DNA from 4 places in the Sporosarcina sp. P12(2017) genome. Region 2 is predicted to be linked to each of the others. Evidence: riboswitches for the same ligand, from Rfam matches in the RefSeq annotation. Region 2 holds a riboswitch; each other region holds the start of a gene.
What was found. A riboswitch is a leader RNA that binds a small molecule or an ion and turns the genes downstream of it on or off. The one in region 2 is predicted to bind thiamine pyrophosphate.
Positions count from the first base shown of each region.

Region 1: linked by a shared signal. The riboswitch ahead of CSV80_RS08440 (thiamine phosphate synthase) and the one ahead of CSV80_RS10385 (ECF transporter S component) in region 2 are both predicted to bind thiamine pyrophosphate.
Region 3: linked by a shared signal. The riboswitch ahead of thiO (glycine oxidase ThiO) and the one ahead of CSV80_RS10385 (ECF transporter S component) in region 2 are both predicted to bind thiamine pyrophosphate.
Region 4: linked by a shared signal. The riboswitch ahead of thiC (phosphomethylpyrimidine synthase ThiC) and the one ahead of CSV80_RS10385 (ECF transporter S component) in region 2 are both predicted to bind thiamine pyrophosphate.

Region 1 is NZ_PDYL01000008.1:135,383-139,631, forward strand. It holds gene CSV80_RS08425 (ThiF family adenylyltransferase) at 1-665, opposite strand, end outside; gene CSV80_RS08430 (thiazole synthase) at 662-1,435, opposite strand; gene thiS (sulfur carrier protein ThiS) at 1,432-1,638, opposite strand; gene CSV80_RS08440 (thiamine phosphate synthase) at 1,622-2,221, opposite strand; TPP riboswitch at 2,292-2,400, opposite strand; gene CSV80_RS08445 (phosphoribosylaminoimidazolesuccinocarboxamide synthase) at 2,821-3,501, shown strand; gene ectA (diaminobutyrate acetyltransferase) at 4,108-4,249, shown strand, end outside.
Region 2 is NZ_PDYL01000011.1:50,044-54,292, reverse strand. It holds gene CSV80_RS10395 (methyl-accepting chemotaxis protein) at 1-918, shown strand, start outside; gene CSV80_RS10390 (exonuclease domain-containing protein) at 1,167-1,739, opposite strand; TPP riboswitch at 1,928-2,040, shown strand; gene CSV80_RS10385 (ECF transporter S component) at 2,121-2,690, shown strand; gene CSV80_RS10380 (ABC transporter ATP-binding protein) at 2,712-4,178, shown strand; gene CSV80_RS10375 (energy-coupling factor transporter transmembrane component T family protein) at 4,156-4,249, shown strand, end outside.
Region 3 is NZ_PDYL01000005.1:145,230-149,478, forward strand. It holds gene CSV80_RS05685 (hypothetical protein) at 1-202, shown strand, start outside; gene thiO (glycine oxidase ThiO) at 504-1,631, opposite strand; TPP riboswitch at 1,764-1,875, opposite strand; gene CSV80_RS05695 (hypothetical protein) at 2,164-2,502, opposite strand; gene CSV80_RS05700 (sensor domain-containing diguanylate cyclase) at 2,677-3,642, opposite strand; gene CSV80_RS05705 (alpha/beta fold hydrolase) at 3,635-4,249, opposite strand, start outside.
Region 4 is NZ_PDYL01000025.1:23,322-27,570, reverse strand. It holds gene CSV80_RS18080 (hypothetical protein) at 249-371, shown strand; gene thiC (phosphomethylpyrimidine synthase ThiC) at 388-2,160, opposite strand; TPP riboswitch at 2,278-2,395, opposite strand; gene CSV80_RS16110 (calcium/sodium antiporter) at 2,979-3,932, shown strand; gene CSV80_RS16105 (response regulator transcription factor) at 3,998-4,249, opposite strand, start outside.

The DNA of each region.
Region 1 (4,249 bases), on a different contig from region 2:
CATAGATCAACGGATTCGAGGCGGGGTTCCATCGTCGCGCCCGTTATACACTTCAGCAGTTCGGCGGTTTGACGAGCGGCAGTTGTGACAACGATTGGCGAGATGACGCCGACTGTATCGCAAGTCAAAGACTGTGGCGGCAAAGCTTCGAGCAGACAATGCAGGCAGGGCGATCCTTCTTTTACACCGATAGGAAACGTCAGCCCGTAGCTACCGACGCAAGCACCCATGAAGAATGGTATGCCGAGTTGTAATGCAGCGTCGTTTGCTAGTAACCGAGTTTCTATATTATCTGTGCCGTCGAGAATGAACTGATGTCCTTCGAATAACTCGAGGACGTTTTCAGGCGTTACATCCGCCACAATCCCGCGAACTTTCACATCGCTATTGATAGCACGTAATCGACTTTCCGCTGCGATCGCTTTCGGCAATTGATTGATCACATCTTGCTCTGTATATAATTGTTGTCTATGAAGATTAGTCCACTCCAAAATATCGCGATCGACAATCGTCAGTTCGCCGACACCTGCACGCACCAGCATCTCCGCTCCGGAAGAGCCGAGTGCACCAGCTCCTAGGACGAAAACTTTTGCTTCGCGGATACGTTGTTGCCCAACTAGTCCGATAGGTGCAAACAACTCTTGCCGAGAATATTTACTGCTCAATTTGTCACGAGCCCTTCAGTCGGACTGCTAGCTACGCCATAATCGCGTACTGGCATACGTCCTGCCTTATAGCCGAGACGACCCGCTTCAATCGCCAACTTCATTGCCTCTGCCATCATGACAGGATTTGCGGCTTCCGATACTGCGGTATTCAGTAAAACGCCGTCTGCTCCGAGTTCCATCGCAAAAGCCGCGTCTTTTGGCGAGCCGACGCCTGCGTCAATGATGACAGGTACATTGGATTGCTCAATAATAAAGGATAAATTCAGTGGGTTCAGAATGCCTCTGCCCGAACCGATCGGCGCAGCACCCGGCATGATAGCGTGAACACCTAATTCACATAGTTTTCTTGCAAGCACTACGTCGTCTGACGTATAGGGTAATACAATGAAGCCTTCCTCTAACAGCATTTCAGACGCGCGTAATGTTTCCACGGGATCGGGGAGCAATGAACGGCTACACCCGATGATTTCCACCTTTACCATGTCGCAAAGTCCGGATGCTTTTGCGAGACGTGCGATATGTACAGCTTCTTCTGCTGTGCTCGCTCCTGCCGTATTCGGTAGCAATGTATAGCGCGTTAAATCTAGTTGTTCGAGGAAATTGGGCTGTGACTTCTCAAAAATATCCATGCGTCGTACCGCGAACGTCAGGATCTCTGCTTCTGATACCGCAACTGCTTGCTTTTGTATTTTAAATGAAGGATATTTCCCCGTACCTAGTAATAACCGTGAAGAGAATTTTTTATCTGCTATTTTTAACATTTTCATCCGCCTCCTACAAAATGTATGATTTCAATTTGGTCTCGGTCCATAATTGGTGCGTCATAGTAATCTTTCTGCAAAATTTCTTTGTTTTTCTCCACAATCAAAATACGATCGCCAAGTCCTAAATGCTCAAGTAACTGCTGAATCGTCCCTACTTCCGGAACGACCGAATACGATTTTCCGTTCAAATCAATCATTTTCTCCATCAGACGACACTCCATTTCTATAACTTTGTAAGACTTTTAGTGAACGCATAGGGGATAATACGGCAGCACCTGCTACATTGTTTCGCTGTAAATTGGGCAAGTGACGCGGCTGAATTCCACCGATCGCATACACGGGAATCGAACTACACTCTGCAATAGAAAACAATTCTTCCGTGCCGCGCGCTGGCAATCCGGGCTTCGATTTCGTCGCGAAAATATGCCCGTACAAAAGCCAGTCTGCTCCTTCTTTCACAGCTTCCTTTGCTTCTGCCAACGAATGAATCGAGCAACCGAATGCCAGCTCAGGAAATTCTTGATGTGCATCTGGTAAAGACATGCCATAACCGGTCAGCTGTACTTTTGATAAGTTCAGCCTGCTAGCTAGGTGAGGTCTGGCATGTAGAATGAGCTTGTTGAGTGGAAATCCAGCACTTGCAAGGCGCGTGACTATATTTATAAGCTGTTCATCTGTCTTGGACTTTTCCCGCAAAATGATGGCGTCAAGAAACGGTGCAGTCTGCTGCAAGTGTAGCGTAAGTTCATCAATTGAAAGACGGTCGTCGGTCACGCCAAGTAATTCCATTCATTCCCCTCCAATAGAAAAAACCACTTCCCGAATCGGAAAGTGGTAGAAATGTCGACAGAAATACGTACGGTACGACTCGCCACTTCCCTCCGCAGGTGCTAACCTGTTCAGGTGATAAGGGTTTCAGAGCCACACTCTTTTCTCAGTCCTTGTGAAGGATTCCCCTAATAGTCAAAATATTTGGTTTTCACAACTAGCTTATCATGTGTGTGGCGGAATGAAAAGAGTTTCTTTTACATATGTACTCATTCAGCGATTTGATTACCGATACCGATTTCTACACCATTTACAATGATTTCCATAATTTTATTGTTTCAAAGGATGCTTGCTTCTTGTAGAGCCGGTTCAATACTTGCCTTGATGGAAGAGTACGTATTTCAAAAAGCGCTCCGAATTAAAGGTAGAAGGTAACCGTATGAAAGTATATGATTCATTTCCTCCTCTTTAAAGTGTATGTGTGATCCTAAGTATAAGAGTATTTTGTGAAATCTGTCATGATGCCTATCAACTTTCGTCAAACAATACTTTTTCTTCTCGTCAAAGTGCTTTATACTGAATAGGTAGTACACATTTATGAATAGAGGAGAATCGTACGGATGAAATTAACCTATTCTGGTAAAACGAAAGACGTCTACCGCTTGGAAGATGGCCACGTGCTATTGAAATTCAAGGATGATGTAACAGGGGAAGATGGTGTATTCGATCCAGGTGCTAACACAGTAGGCCTGACGATTGATGGTGCTGGGAAGTCTGGACTTCGCATGACGAAATACTTTTTCGAGAAATTGGAGGAGCAAAACGTACCAACACATTACATCAATGCTGATCTGGATGAAGTGACGATGACGGTGAAACCTGCTACGGTCTTTGGTAAAGGATTAGAAGTGATTTGTCGATACCGTGCGGTCGGAAGTTTCTTGCGCAGATTCGGTGCGTATGCTGAAGAAGGGCAAGTATTGGATGCTTTCGTGGAAGTGACGCTAAAAGACGATGAACGTCAAGATCCACCTATTTCAGAAGATGCTTTGGCGCAACTTCATATTTTAACGCATGAAGAATACGCAACGCTTAAAGAATTAACTCAGCAAATTTCTGAAGTCGTTCGATCAGAGATGGCGGAAAAAGGGTTAGAGCTATATGATATCAAATTGGAATTTGGTCGCGATCCTGAGCGAAACATCATGTTGATTGATGAAATTTCAGGTGGTAATATGCGTGTTTATCAAGGGGATACATATATTGCACCAATGGAATTAGAAAAGATATTATTTTCATAAAATTCAACCGGAAACGAAAATTGTTTCCGGTTTTTTATATTCCCTCTTAGGCTATACGCTGACTGACTTATCAGTACTTTACTTTTTAATCAAATAAATAAATTGATATATTTACTGTTGACAACGTTTTCAGAGTTTCCTATAATTACAACCAGTGTCAGAGGAGACACATAGTTTGCTTCTTCACCAGTGTGTGAACGTTGGTTGGATGAATACGTATGGTAGTAAATTCAAGATATTGAAAGTGTCTTTCATATCAGCGAATCTTTAATATATCTGCTGTTTCCATGAACAAAAGCTCCCCGCTTTTGTAAAGGCGCTCTTTTTTGCACTTCATACCGCAAGGCAGAAAGATAGCACCCATAGTAGCCAGCACGAATCTCCATTTTGGCTTTTCTACGTAAGTACCCTTGCTATATCCGCTAGATTCATAAGAAGAATCTGCCGAGCGTGTTTGCTCGGTCCTTAAAACCTCACATTGATGACTATTCGACGAACGTATTTCAGTTAGATGGTGTTCTCGGATGAAGAAGCACACATCTTAGAGAATTTCAGATGATGAAAATTTGTAAAACTACATGTAAGAGAACTTGGAGGAGAAACTGTTTGGAAACTAAACACAAAGTTTCGATTGCAGGGCTAGATCCGAACGATCCGTATTCATTTCGTATTCCGACTGTAGAAGATGGAAAGTTCATCTGGCAGCTCATTAAGGATACGAAAATACTCGATTTGAATTCCTCCTACA
Region 2 (4,249 bases):
GAGATACATATTGTGGCCCAAACGGTTTCATCTCAAAGTGAAGAACTGACACAATCTGCTGGGGAAATAAAAGCAGGTACTGCTCAGATCGCTACTACAATGGAAGACTTGGCATATGGTACCGAATCCCAAGCTACTAACGCAAGTAGTTTATCTACTACAATGGAAGCCTTTGTCTCAAAAGTAATGGATGCCAATGAAAATGGTACCTATATTCACCAATCATCCAATGAAGTGCTGAACATGACAAGTGCTGGAAGTGACGCCATGAATTTCTCATTAAAACAGATGAAGATTATTGATCAAATCGTCCATGACGCAGTTGTAAATGTAGAAGGTTTAGACAAACATACACAACAAATTTCCCAACTTGTTTTGGTTATACAAGGAATTGCCGCACAAACTAATTTGTTAGCATTAAATGCTGCAATCGAAGCAGCTCGGGCTGGAGAACATGGTAAAGGATTTGCCGTAGTAGCAGATGAAGTACGGACTCTGGCAGAACAATCGTCCGCATCCGTTACAAATATCACCGAAATCGTCAACCGAATTCAAACGGAGTCCAGTATGGTTACAAATTCATTGCAAGAAGGATATAAGCAAGTAGAAGAAGGTACAAACCAAATTGAGCGCACAAGCGAAACTTTTGATCAGATCAGTGAAGCCGTGACGGAGATGGTCAATCGGATACAGAATATTTCGGCCGACCTTCAAAATATATCGGAAAATAGTCAGGAAATGAGCGGTTCAATCGAAGAGATTGCGGCGATTACTGAGGAGTCTGCTGCCGGTGTGGAACAAACATCGGCATCCTCACAACAGGCAAGCAGTGCAATGGAAGAAATAGCGAGTAATTCCAATGATTTAGCTCAATTGGCTGAAGAACTTAATAATCTTGTACGAAAATTCATCTTATAACAGGTAAAAAGCGTCTGTAACTATGCAGACGCTTTTACGTAATTCACTTTATTTATAATGTTCCAGAAAGCCTGCTTTCCATGGCCCATTTCTGTTCTTCCACTTCGCCTTCGCTTATCCACATTTTCATATCTTCGTATAGCGGTTCTTCTACCATTATTCATTATAAATTTCTTCCTTTTTATGTCTTTATTACAATTCTCATCAGACGAATTCACTTTGTACTTCCCAGACATCTTTCACTACTATTAAAATCTTGTTTTAGTTGGTTTCTTCATCGGCGCTTTGTTCATCAAATAGGAGATAAACGTATCATCTTCCAGATGCGGATTGGACGAGTTCAGCAAAACCGCAAGATTTTTTGCATCGTCGAGTGCTCTGTGGGCATTATGCACTTGAATTCGGTGCGCTCTCAGCAATTGTTGCAGTTTACCGTTCTCAAAGCCGTAATTCTTCCATTTGATTTGTCGGACGGAGCAATACCAGTCCATGTCGAGCGTTTCAGGCAATAGTCGACTAACGAATCCCCTATCAAATGATGCGTTATGCGCTACTATACCGTCTGCTTGATCTAGTATTTTCAAGATTCTATCCATATCCAATGACTTCCCTCTTACCATCTGATCGGTAATGCCTGTGAGATTCGTAATGGTCGGAGAGATGGAATAGAACGGTTCTTGAAACTCGCAATACTCATCAGCCACCCGAATAATACGATTATCCTCATACTCTCCTAGCATAACGCCTAACTCGATCACTTCACTCGCCTCGGCACTCATACCTGTCGTTTCCACGTCAATAAATGCTATATGTTTCGTCATGTAAAAACTCCTTTTACACTCTATTTACATTATATTAAGAACACAATTAAGATTATTTCTATCCTTTTAGTATATCAGGATTTCACTAGTATTTGTTCAATTTAAACTGTAAGCAGTTCATTGAAACGTGTAGTAATTTCTTAAGTTGCCAGACAATTCAACGTGCTGTATACTAGGTTTACTTACATAATTGTCCAGACGGGTGCTTGAGAGAATCAGGCTGAGATAGCAGATTAATCCACTGCTGACCGTTAATCTGATCTGGGTAATGCCAGCGTAGAGAGCGTGTTCGATGGAACTATACAGGAATCTCTTTCCTTCCTCGGCCGTCTGCTCTTCAGACGGCTTTTTTGTATAAAAAATAACTAGGAGTGGAAGAGTTTGAAGAAGTTAAAGTTTACCGATTTGTTGATCACCATCATGATTGGCGTAGTGTTTGGGGTACTGATGAAATTTTGGGATGATTTATACACTGTCATCAAACCGATCATGCCTGTCGCACGTCAACTGCTTTACGGCATGTGGTTCATGGTAGGACCATTTGCCTTTTTATTATTGCGAAAGCCTGGTACTGCATTCATCGCAAGTCTGGCAGGGGCTTCCTTGTCTGCGTTTGCCGGACATGGTATTGAGGTTTTGATGTATGGATTTGCACAGGGTCTTGCTGCGGAATTACTGTTTGCTGCATTCCGTTATAGACGCTATTCCATTTTAATCGCCGGGTTAGCAGGTATCGCTTCATGCCTTGCAAGTTTCGGACTCGATTTAATTTACGGGTACGCAGCACTCGAAACATGGGCACTCATTGTGAAATACGGATTGCGTACAATCAGCGCATTCATCTTCACAGGTATTTTCGCTGTATTTATTGTAAGAGCGCTAGAAGCAACAGGCGTGACATCGTTAATTCGACCTGTTGATAAGAAAGAATATACGTTGCTTGATCAGTAAACGCGGAGGAATGATCCAACTATGAAAAACATCAGCGTTACCGATTTACGATTAAAGTTTCCAGGAGAAGATGCTTTGCTCTTTAAAGACCTCTCCTTCTCTGTGCAGCCTGGTGAAAAAGTTCTCATGCTCGGTCCTAGTGGTTGCGGGAAATCTACTTTACTCCAAGTATTGAGCGGCATTATACCAAACTCTATCGAACTGCCAATGAAAGCAACAGACATTCAGTTGCCTAACTCATGGGGATTCGTTTTCCAAGACCCGGATACACAGTTCTGTATGACATATGTCGATGAGGAACTTGCTTTCGTATTGGAGAATCTTCAAGTTCCGCGTGAAGAAATGTCCCTTCTTATTGAAGAGGTATTGAAACGTGTAGACTTGCATTTGAAAGACCCACATACGTCCATCAATGAAATGTCGCAAGGTATGAAGCAGCGGTTAGCATTAGCTTCTGTATTATTACTGGAACCTGACGTGCTATTTTTGGATGAACCATCTGCATTACTGGATCCAGAAGGCACGCAACAAATTTGGTCTTCTATTAAAGAAGCAACCGCTGATAAAACCGTGATTATCGTGGAACATAAAATTGATTTGATTGCGGACTGGGTTGATCGCGTAGTGCTGTTTAATGATCATGGGGTTATGATAGCAGACGGTTCGCCTGCAGAGATCTTCGCACACTTTCAGGAAGAACTGAAACGTTATGGTATTTGGTATCCAGGGGTATGGGAAGAATATAAAACGTCTGAAGCATTTCAATCGATGATGATCAATCGTCAAGCAGTTACATCCGAGGAGAAAATTCAGATTCAGGACTTTCACGGCTATCGTGGTCAAGTGGAGAAGATTTCTGTCAAACGGGCGACCGTACAGGCTGGTGACTGGATTACGATTGTTGGAGAAAATGGTTCTGGTAAAAGTACATTGCTCTTATCACTCATGCAATTACTTCGGACTGACGGTGTTTACGAGGTGAACGGCATATCCATTGTGTGGAAAAAGAAGAAGCGCCATCTGCCGAAAGGTCTTTCACTTGTCTTTCAAAATCCCGAACTGCAATTTGTGACGAACTCAATTACGGAAGAGTTAACAGTCTCTTTGCACGATATGCCAAAAGCTGATGCAGATCGTTATGCGAAGGAATTGATACGCTTATTTAACTTACCTGATTCTGTTTCACGCCACCCTTATCAGCTATCTACGGGTCAAAAGCGTCGTTTGAGTGTAGCAACTGCTCTCACTCCTGATACAGATATCTTATTGCTCGATGAACCTACTTTTGGACAGGACGCACGAAACACATTCACCATTCTTGAGAAGCTGGAACAGTTGCGCATTGAAGGCATGACCATTTTGATGGTTACGCATGATACGGAAATTGTAGAGAGCTTCGCCACTGCCGTTTGGACTATAGTGGACGGCGTACTGCATACGGCTAATATACCAGGAGGTGCAAAGCATGTTCAATTGGTTCACACCTAAACGCGAGACCTGGTTATTCCGAGTCAATCCCGCACTAAAATTCATCGTATTTTTTGCGTTCTTGATTATTA
Region 3 (4,249 bases), on a different contig from region 2:
AGAACAGCTTTTCTTCTTCGGGCTTATAGCCGGATATGCTTTGCTCGGCTTGTTTTTAATTGTGCCCGCTGTATTGGCGGTCGTCGGTACAAACCTGCTGCTTTTAGCCGTTGCAGTGATCATCGTGATCATCATCGTGTTGTTCGCCTTGGCGATCATTCTGAAAGGCCTGTCCCGTCTGTTTCATCATCGTAAACACTGATGAATAAATGCAGCCGCCACTTTAATAGTGGCAGCTGTATTTTTACATATATTGAACTACGTGAATTGAAAAAATATTTAAGTAGCACATACTTTACGTAGTGTAATGATTCCTAAAAATTACACTGGACCGCAAACGACAACATAATCACCGCGATAACTATCCAAAATCAACAGCAATGATAGCATTCGTTTCGCCCATTTAACACATGCACAGTATGTTCCTCACATCCTCCAAGACTCGCTACGAGTGAATGGCTAATTCATTCTCGGCAGGACTTCCACCCACTATATGCTGCAACCTAGGCTTGGTAACTCAACCTGGCGCCACTTAAAGCAAAAGGAGTAAGCAACTCATGCGTCTTCTGACAGCCGTTTATGTAATCCTTCATCAGTATACCTGTAATCGGGCTAAGCAAAATGCCGTTTCGGTAATGACCGGTACATATATGCAGCCCGTCGATGAACGGATGAGACCCCATGATCGGCAGATGGTCTGCGGCTTGGGGACGTACACCGACCCATGTTCGGTGGATCACTCCATCACTAAGCACAGGCAATAGGCGGGAAGCCCGTTGTAATAGCGAAAGAATGCCATGAGCCGTTACTGATGTATCAAAGGAACCGGGAATAGACGTTGCACCGATGAGCATTTCCTTATTTCGTTTCGGCACAATATAACAGCCGTCTACCGCAAAAACCGTTTTGACCGGTGCAGGGCCGGCCAGCCGGATTGACAAGCATTCACCTTTCACAGGAATGACGGGCAAGGAAAAATCAGTGTCAGCTAAGAGATGGCTGCTCCAGGCACCGGCTGCAATCGTCACTTGAGTTGCATAAAGCGAGCCGATTGAAGTATCAACCCCCACTATCCGGTTGTGCTGAATCAGCAGACGAAGAGCCTTTGTTTCTTCATATACATGGGCACCGGCATTCATTGCTGCTTTCAAAAAGGCCTGTGCGAGCAAGGGGGCTTTCACTTGATGGTCTTTTTCCAGAAAAATAGCACCGGCAGTTTGGGACATCATACAAGGTTCGATCTTCGGCACTTCTTCCGGCTCAAGCCACTGAATGGATGGGTCCTTTTCGGATAAAAAGTGATACTGCCGATGCAGCTCGTCACGATCCTGTTCTGTCGCGGCCGTTTTGATCAGGCCAGCTGTTCGTAAATCAATGTCTATACCCGTTTCGGACAGCAATTCATCACGAAGTTGAGGGAACATCGCTCGGCTTTCCAGTGCGATTCCCAACAACGGATTGTCCTGCTCAAACTCATTTTGCGCCCCAAGCATCCCTCCTGCTGCCATAGAGGCCTGTCCGGCTTTGCCTGCATCAAAAACAGCTACGCTTAAGCCTTCTTTGGCCAGTCGATAAGCAATGGAACAACCTATTACTCCTCCGCCAATAACAATATGATCATATGTCTTCATTGTTTCCACTCCTCAAAGATGACCTAAATACTGATACCATTGAACATCTATACCGGCCTGTTAGGAAGTGAAAAACGCCACTTTCATAGAAGAAAGCAGCGCCTCATGTATACAGTCCATAACATACAAGTGATGTAAGCAGTGCCACTTCCCTTCGCCAGTACGAGCTGGATCAGGTTCCAAGAGTCCCAAAGTCAATCACTTTGATCTCAGCCTTTTTTCAAAGGCACCTCCAGTGGATGAATATTCATTTTTTTCAGATTAACATACTAGTTAGAATTTGTCATTTTAAATTTATTGTGGATCGGTGCCTGTGCAAGGTGATTTTGCATGCAATTGTAGTGTATGGGCTGAATAGTTTCGTGCACAGCGTACCCGAAAGCGATTCCTCTTTAGATTTTTCACGCAACTACTTTAGTTAATGCTTCAATTTGAAAACAACAAAAATTCCTCGACTGAAAATAACCAAGGAGGCTTTTTGTTGTTGATCTGTTAAGTTTTCTAATTTACTTAGTGGATCAGTACCCCTTTTTTATGAACGGCACGACTGCATAGTTTCCTTGAAATAAGCATAAATAATCTTCGGACTGACACGATACATTGGATGCATAAATTCAACAAAGCGAGTGCCAAGAGCATCTCCATACAGCGCACCTGAGTCACAGACTTCTGTCTGAAAACCTACTACTGATTTAACGACCGAGAACGTGCCACAGCACACAACTATATCGGGGTTAATCAATTCAATCTCTTTCATCCACAATTCTTTTGCATATTCGTCTTGTAGTAGAATTTCGTCCATATTGCTACTTACACCGCCACCACTCTTCTTTAGATTGGTGATCGCAATACTCGACAACCCGTCTGCCATATTCTTCTTTTGCTCCGCAGTGATTGACTGATGTGAAGGAAGTCCATGCTGCAGACAGAAATTCCATATACCAAGGATGCCAGTCGTTCGATAAAATGTTTTGGCCTTACCGCCTTTATCTTTCCCATATTCAATTACCCGAATTGTGTTTGAATTGTGCGGGGACCTGGTACCTTAACCAAACGTAATCCGATTCCGTCCATTATCTTTTGAAGTATACAATGCCCAATCTGCTCTAGACTGCAAAGAATTCTCCGTATCTCCTGGCACCTTGGTCGCTACCCCAATACTGACGGTAACACCATAGCTATTCCAATCCGCATTCTCAACTCGGCAACGAATTCTCTCCGCTATTTCTAAAGCTTCCACTTTCTCTGTTGCTGGAAGAACTAAAGCAAATTCTTCTCCCCCGTAACGAGCAGCCACATCTTCTGTCCTGGATTCTTCCCTAAACAAGCGTCCCAACTCCCGCAATATGCTATCGCCCGTCAAATGACCATATGTATCATTTACCTTTTTAAAAAAGTCTATATCGATTAACAGAAAAGAAAGAGACAAGGACCGTTCGTTGTGCGGCATAAAATAGGAAGAAAGACTTTCTTGTAGGTAGTGACGGTTCTTGAGACCTGTGAGTCCATCCGTAATGGCCATCTCCTGAAGTGTCTCATTTAACGCTAATAACTTATTTTGCTTCGCTTCATACTCGATCCGCAAGCGCTCCAATTCTTGTATCTGCTTCACCTTCAGTAGATTGCGTGTTTCCGTGTCCTTTTTGGCCGCAAGAATCACTTCCTCATACTCGATTCTATTCTTCATGCGCAGACATGCACAATCATTGAAAGCCTTTCCATCTCGTTCATTACGCAATGCGTTCAATAGCACGGAAATTTCCTGCCCGTCTTTGGACTTGAATGAAAAATACATCTCTTCTACTTTATTCTGCAATCGAATCATCGGAAAAAAGTACAGCTGATAAAAAGACCGGCTTGCGTTCGGCAATATCAGATTGATGTGTTTCCCCTTTACCTCATGAAGCTGATAGCCAAGTAAACTAAGCAGCGTCTGATTGATTTCAACAATCATCCCTGTATCATCCAGTGTGAAATAACCGAACGGCGCAGAATCTAGCTGTCTATCCATTTGTGACAAGACTCTTGTATACGGAAGTCAAATAATTTCTAATCAGCTGAATGGTTTTTTCTGGATGACTCATATGAGGGCAATGTCCTGTCGCATCCATGATTTCAAGCGTGCTGTTCTGGAGGTGCCGATGCATATAACGTCCCACTTCAACAGGCGCAATACTATCATCGGAACATTGGAGAATGAGCGATGGCACTATCACTTTCCTCACATCATCTCGATGATCAGAGAAGAAGGTCGCAATCGCAAAACGACGGGCAACCTCCGGATCTGTCGAGCAGAAGTTATCCTCCAATTGCTGTGAAAGTTCCGGCCTTTCAGGGTTCTTCATTATGACTTGCGCTAGATAATTCGCCCAGCCGATATAATTCATGTCCATCATCTGAATCAAACCTTCTAAATCTTCCTTCTCAAACCCACCGTAATAATCAGGTACTTCATTCAGGTAATAAGGAGAAGGACCTATTAATATAAGATGTTCAAATAAATCAGGCTTCTGAATTGCCGCTAGCATACCGATAATACCTCCGACAGAATGTCCGACGAATATCGCTTCCTTCAATTCTAAAGCATTGCACACATCGAGCACGTCCTGTGCATACCC
Region 4 (4,249 bases), on a different contig from region 2:
CCACCTAGATCCGCATTGCAAAGAGGCGTGGTGGGTCGCTTTTTATTGTACCAACATGAAATCCAACTTTTAAAGGACAACGGCTAAAAGTATTTGTGTAATTGGGCGCGTGAATGGAAAACGATAGTACGTCACAATACCGATGAGTTTTTCAGAAAGCCAATAGAGCACAAAGCCTGTATTTGAATAGCAGAACATGTATTAATAATGGACACTCTCGATCTTCAAGCATTTCATACATTTCCTATATGTTACAGTTTCTGTATATTCGTGTATGCATTGTGCTTGCAGGAGAGCCAACTGTTCTTCTAACTGATGAAGATTTCGGCGTTTTACAGAGATCTGATGAATTAACTGTTCGGTTGTCATAACTCCATTCACTCCTTATTAAAGATAGATTTCAGCACCGGATTTTTTAAATTCTTCAGCCTTTTCCTTCATGCCACTTTCCATTGCTAGCTTCTCTTCTAAACTGTTTTCATCAGCATATTTTCTAATGTCGTGTGAAATTCGCATACTGCAAAATTTAGGTCCGCACATCGAACAGAAGTGGGCGATCTTGGCTCCTTCAGCCGGCAATGTTTCATCATGATATTCCATCGCGCGTTCAGGATCCAAACTTAAATTAAATTGATCTCGCCAACGGAATTCGAAACGGGCTTTTGATAATGCGTTGTCGCGTTTATATGCATTCGGATGACCTTTTGCTAAATCAGCTGCATGGGCTGCAATTTTATACGTAATGACGCCTTCACGCACATCATCTTTATTCGGTAGACCAAGATGTTCTTTAGGGGTTACATAACATAACATCGCTGTCCCGAACCAGCCGATCATAGCCGCACCAATAGCAGATGTGATGTGGTCATAGGCAGGAGCAATATCTGTCGTCAAAGGACCGAGTGTATAAAAAGGCGCTTCTTGACAAATCTCCATTTGCTTATCCATATTTTCCTTAATTAAATGCATAGGCACATGTCCAGGACCTTCTACCATGACTTGCACATCATGGGACCAAGCAATCTTCGTTAGTTCGCCAAGTGTTTCAAGTTCAGCGAATTGTGCCTCGTCATTGGCATCAGCAATTGAGCCGGGACGTAATCCATCTCCCAAGGAAAACGCGATATCGTACTGTTTCATAATTTCACATATATCTTCAAAGTGTGTGTATAGAAAACTTTCTTTATGATGCAACATACACCACTGGGCCATAATAGAACCACCACGTGAGACAATGCCGGTCACACGATGAATCGTCATGGGAATATAACGGAGCAGAACACCCGCATGAATGGTAAAGTAGCTGACACCTTGCTCAGCCTGCTCAATCAATGTGTCGCGGAATACTTCCCATGAGAGATCTTCCACTTTGCCGTTTACTTTTTCCAACGCTTGATATAATGGGACCGTTCCCACTGGGACAGGTGAGTTGCGGATGATCCATTCACGTGTTGTATGAATGTTCTTTCCCGTTGATAAATCCATGATATTATCTGCACCCCAACGTGTAGCCCATGTCATCTTTTCCACTTCCTCAGCAATTGATGAGGAGACCGCAGAATTTCCGATATTCGCATTGATTTTCACATGGAATTTACTACCGATAATCATCGGTTCCGCTTCTGGATGGTTAATATTAGACGGTATAATCGCCCGTCCTCTCGCCACTTCATCCCGTACAAGTTCAGGCGTTACATTTTCGCGGATTGCAATGAATTCCATTTCAGGTGTAATGATTCCTTTGCGTGCATAATGCATTTGTGTAACATTCATGCCACTTTTTGCTCGTAATGGTTTGCGTTTCAACAATGGAAATTCTGCGTCATTTTTCATTTTTTCCATTGAACGGTACCCATTATCCTGTGGCTTCACTTGCCGACCTTCATACTCTTCCACGTCATTTCGTTCAACTATCCAGTTCTTCTTAATATTCGGGAGTCCTTTTTGGATATCCACTTGATAACCAGCTTCCGTATATTTCCCGCTTGTATCATAGACACGGAAAGGTTCATTTGGTATTTCACCTTGATCAGTTACAGTTGGTGATAGTTCAATTTCGCGCATCGGTACGAGTATGTCAGGACGACTTCCTTGTACATAAGTCTTGCTACTTGCCGGAAAACATTCATGGATACGGATTTCTTCTTTCTTCTCTTGCATTTTGTCATCGTCTCCTTTTAAGGGGCGACATGACTCGATTCAAGTGATGGGAATCGGCAACAAAAAAGACCAGTTCCGTAGATAGGACCTGGTCTTCAAAACGCAAAATAAGCGTTGCTGATAAAATGAAAACTTCCCTACGCTGGTACGAGCCAGATCAGGTCCAAAGAGTCCGGAATGCGTGTACTGTCATTCCATCTCAGTCCAATAACGTTGGACACCCCTAGTATTAGTATTTAATTGTTCGAACAGGAATAGTATACCATACCTAAATCGGTTTTTAAAGAGTAATTATTCTGTTAATTTTCATAGGTTCCGTTATTTACCCGTAACTAGTGTGATTGGTGAGGAAGCAGAAATGCGTAATCAGAAGAAAACCCCCAAAATATTGTACATTCAGTCCTATAGTAAGTTTCTGGAAAATTATATCGTTGCCTTGTCTGTAAAGATAGATCTATGGACAAGCTATTTTTATAAAATCTTTTCAACAACACTCAAGAAAGCATGTAATGATGAGAAATGAATGTTTTGTATGACTTGTAAGATGCATAAGTAGTGATGACGTGAGATAATCAAAAAGAAAAAATAAAAGGGGGAAGGATCAGTGTAGTAGAGTTTACATTGTATAACATATCTGGGATTGAGAAGGATGAATGCTATGGGGAAGTAAAGTCACATACATATTTTGTTTTTATCATGGTGCTTGTCATAATATGCATCAAGTATGCAGTAATTGATGCAATTATTTTATTGTAGTCTAGACACACTTGCATACAACTAATTAGAAATATCATTCCTATGGAGGAGGTAACCAATATATGTCCTATGTTTTACTCATTATTGGATTTGTATTATTAATAAAAGGTGCCGACTATTTCGTGGATGGCTCTTCAAATATTGCAAGACTGTTGCAAATTCCACCTATTTTGATTGGTCTCACCATTGTAGCGCTCGGAACTAGTTCACCAGAAGCGACGGTCAGTATTATTGCAGCGATGGGCGGAAACGCAGACGTCGCAGTGGGGAACGTAGTCGGAAGTAATATATTCAATATCACCATCGTTGTCGGGATGGCGGCATTTCTGTTTCCGTTGAAGGTACAAAGTGAGACTATCCGGAAAGAGATTCCGTTCACTTTATTAGCAAGTATAGTCATGTTGGTGTTGATGAGTGATATGGCATTACAAGGCTTCAGCAGCAATATGATCACACGCGGCGATGGAATTATTTTCTTACTATTCCTTTCGATCTTTATGTACTATGTGATTGAACTTGGCCTTCGAAGTCGTCAAAATGCTACACTTACACAAGCCACTGATAATGTGAAGTGGGGGAAGAATATACTAATTACGCTAGTCGGGTTGGCAGCGATTATATTCGGAGGCGATTTGGTCGTTAGCAACGCCACGAAAATCGCTTATTCTCTTGGCATGAGCGAAACATTAGTCGGTCTTACGATCATTGCGATCGGTACGTCATTGCCTGAATTGGTTACATCAATTTCAGCGGCTTTGAAAAAAGAAAGTGAAATCGCTTTAGGGAACATCGTCGGTAGCAATATTTTTAACATCCTGTTTGTTCTCGGGGCTTCCTCTGTCATTACGCCTATCGCAGTGAACGATAAAGTGTTTATTGACGTCATCATTATGCTTGTATTGACCCTAGTATTATTGCTATTCGCTAGAACTGGCTTCAAAATTGGTAAGCGTGAAGGGCTCATGCTAGCTGTAGCGTACGTCGTGTATCTTGTGTATGTTATTTTACGTAATTAAGAAAAGGCTACTCTCCATTCATTCGTGGAAAGTAGCCTTTTCTATCTTTATAGCATGATATGTAGTTATCTCCACTTATAGCCGATACCCCAAACCGTCACCAAAATCTCGTCAATTAGAAAATTTGATTTCCTCAACTTATCCCGTAAATTTCGAATATGTGAATCGACTGTCCGAACCTCTGTATACGTGTCAAATTCCCAAGCTACTTGAAGCAAGTCTTCCCGGGTAAACGTCCGATTTGGCCGAGTCATCATCGCTTCTATAATATAGAACTCCTTTAACGTAAGACGCACTTCATGCGTGTCATACAGGAT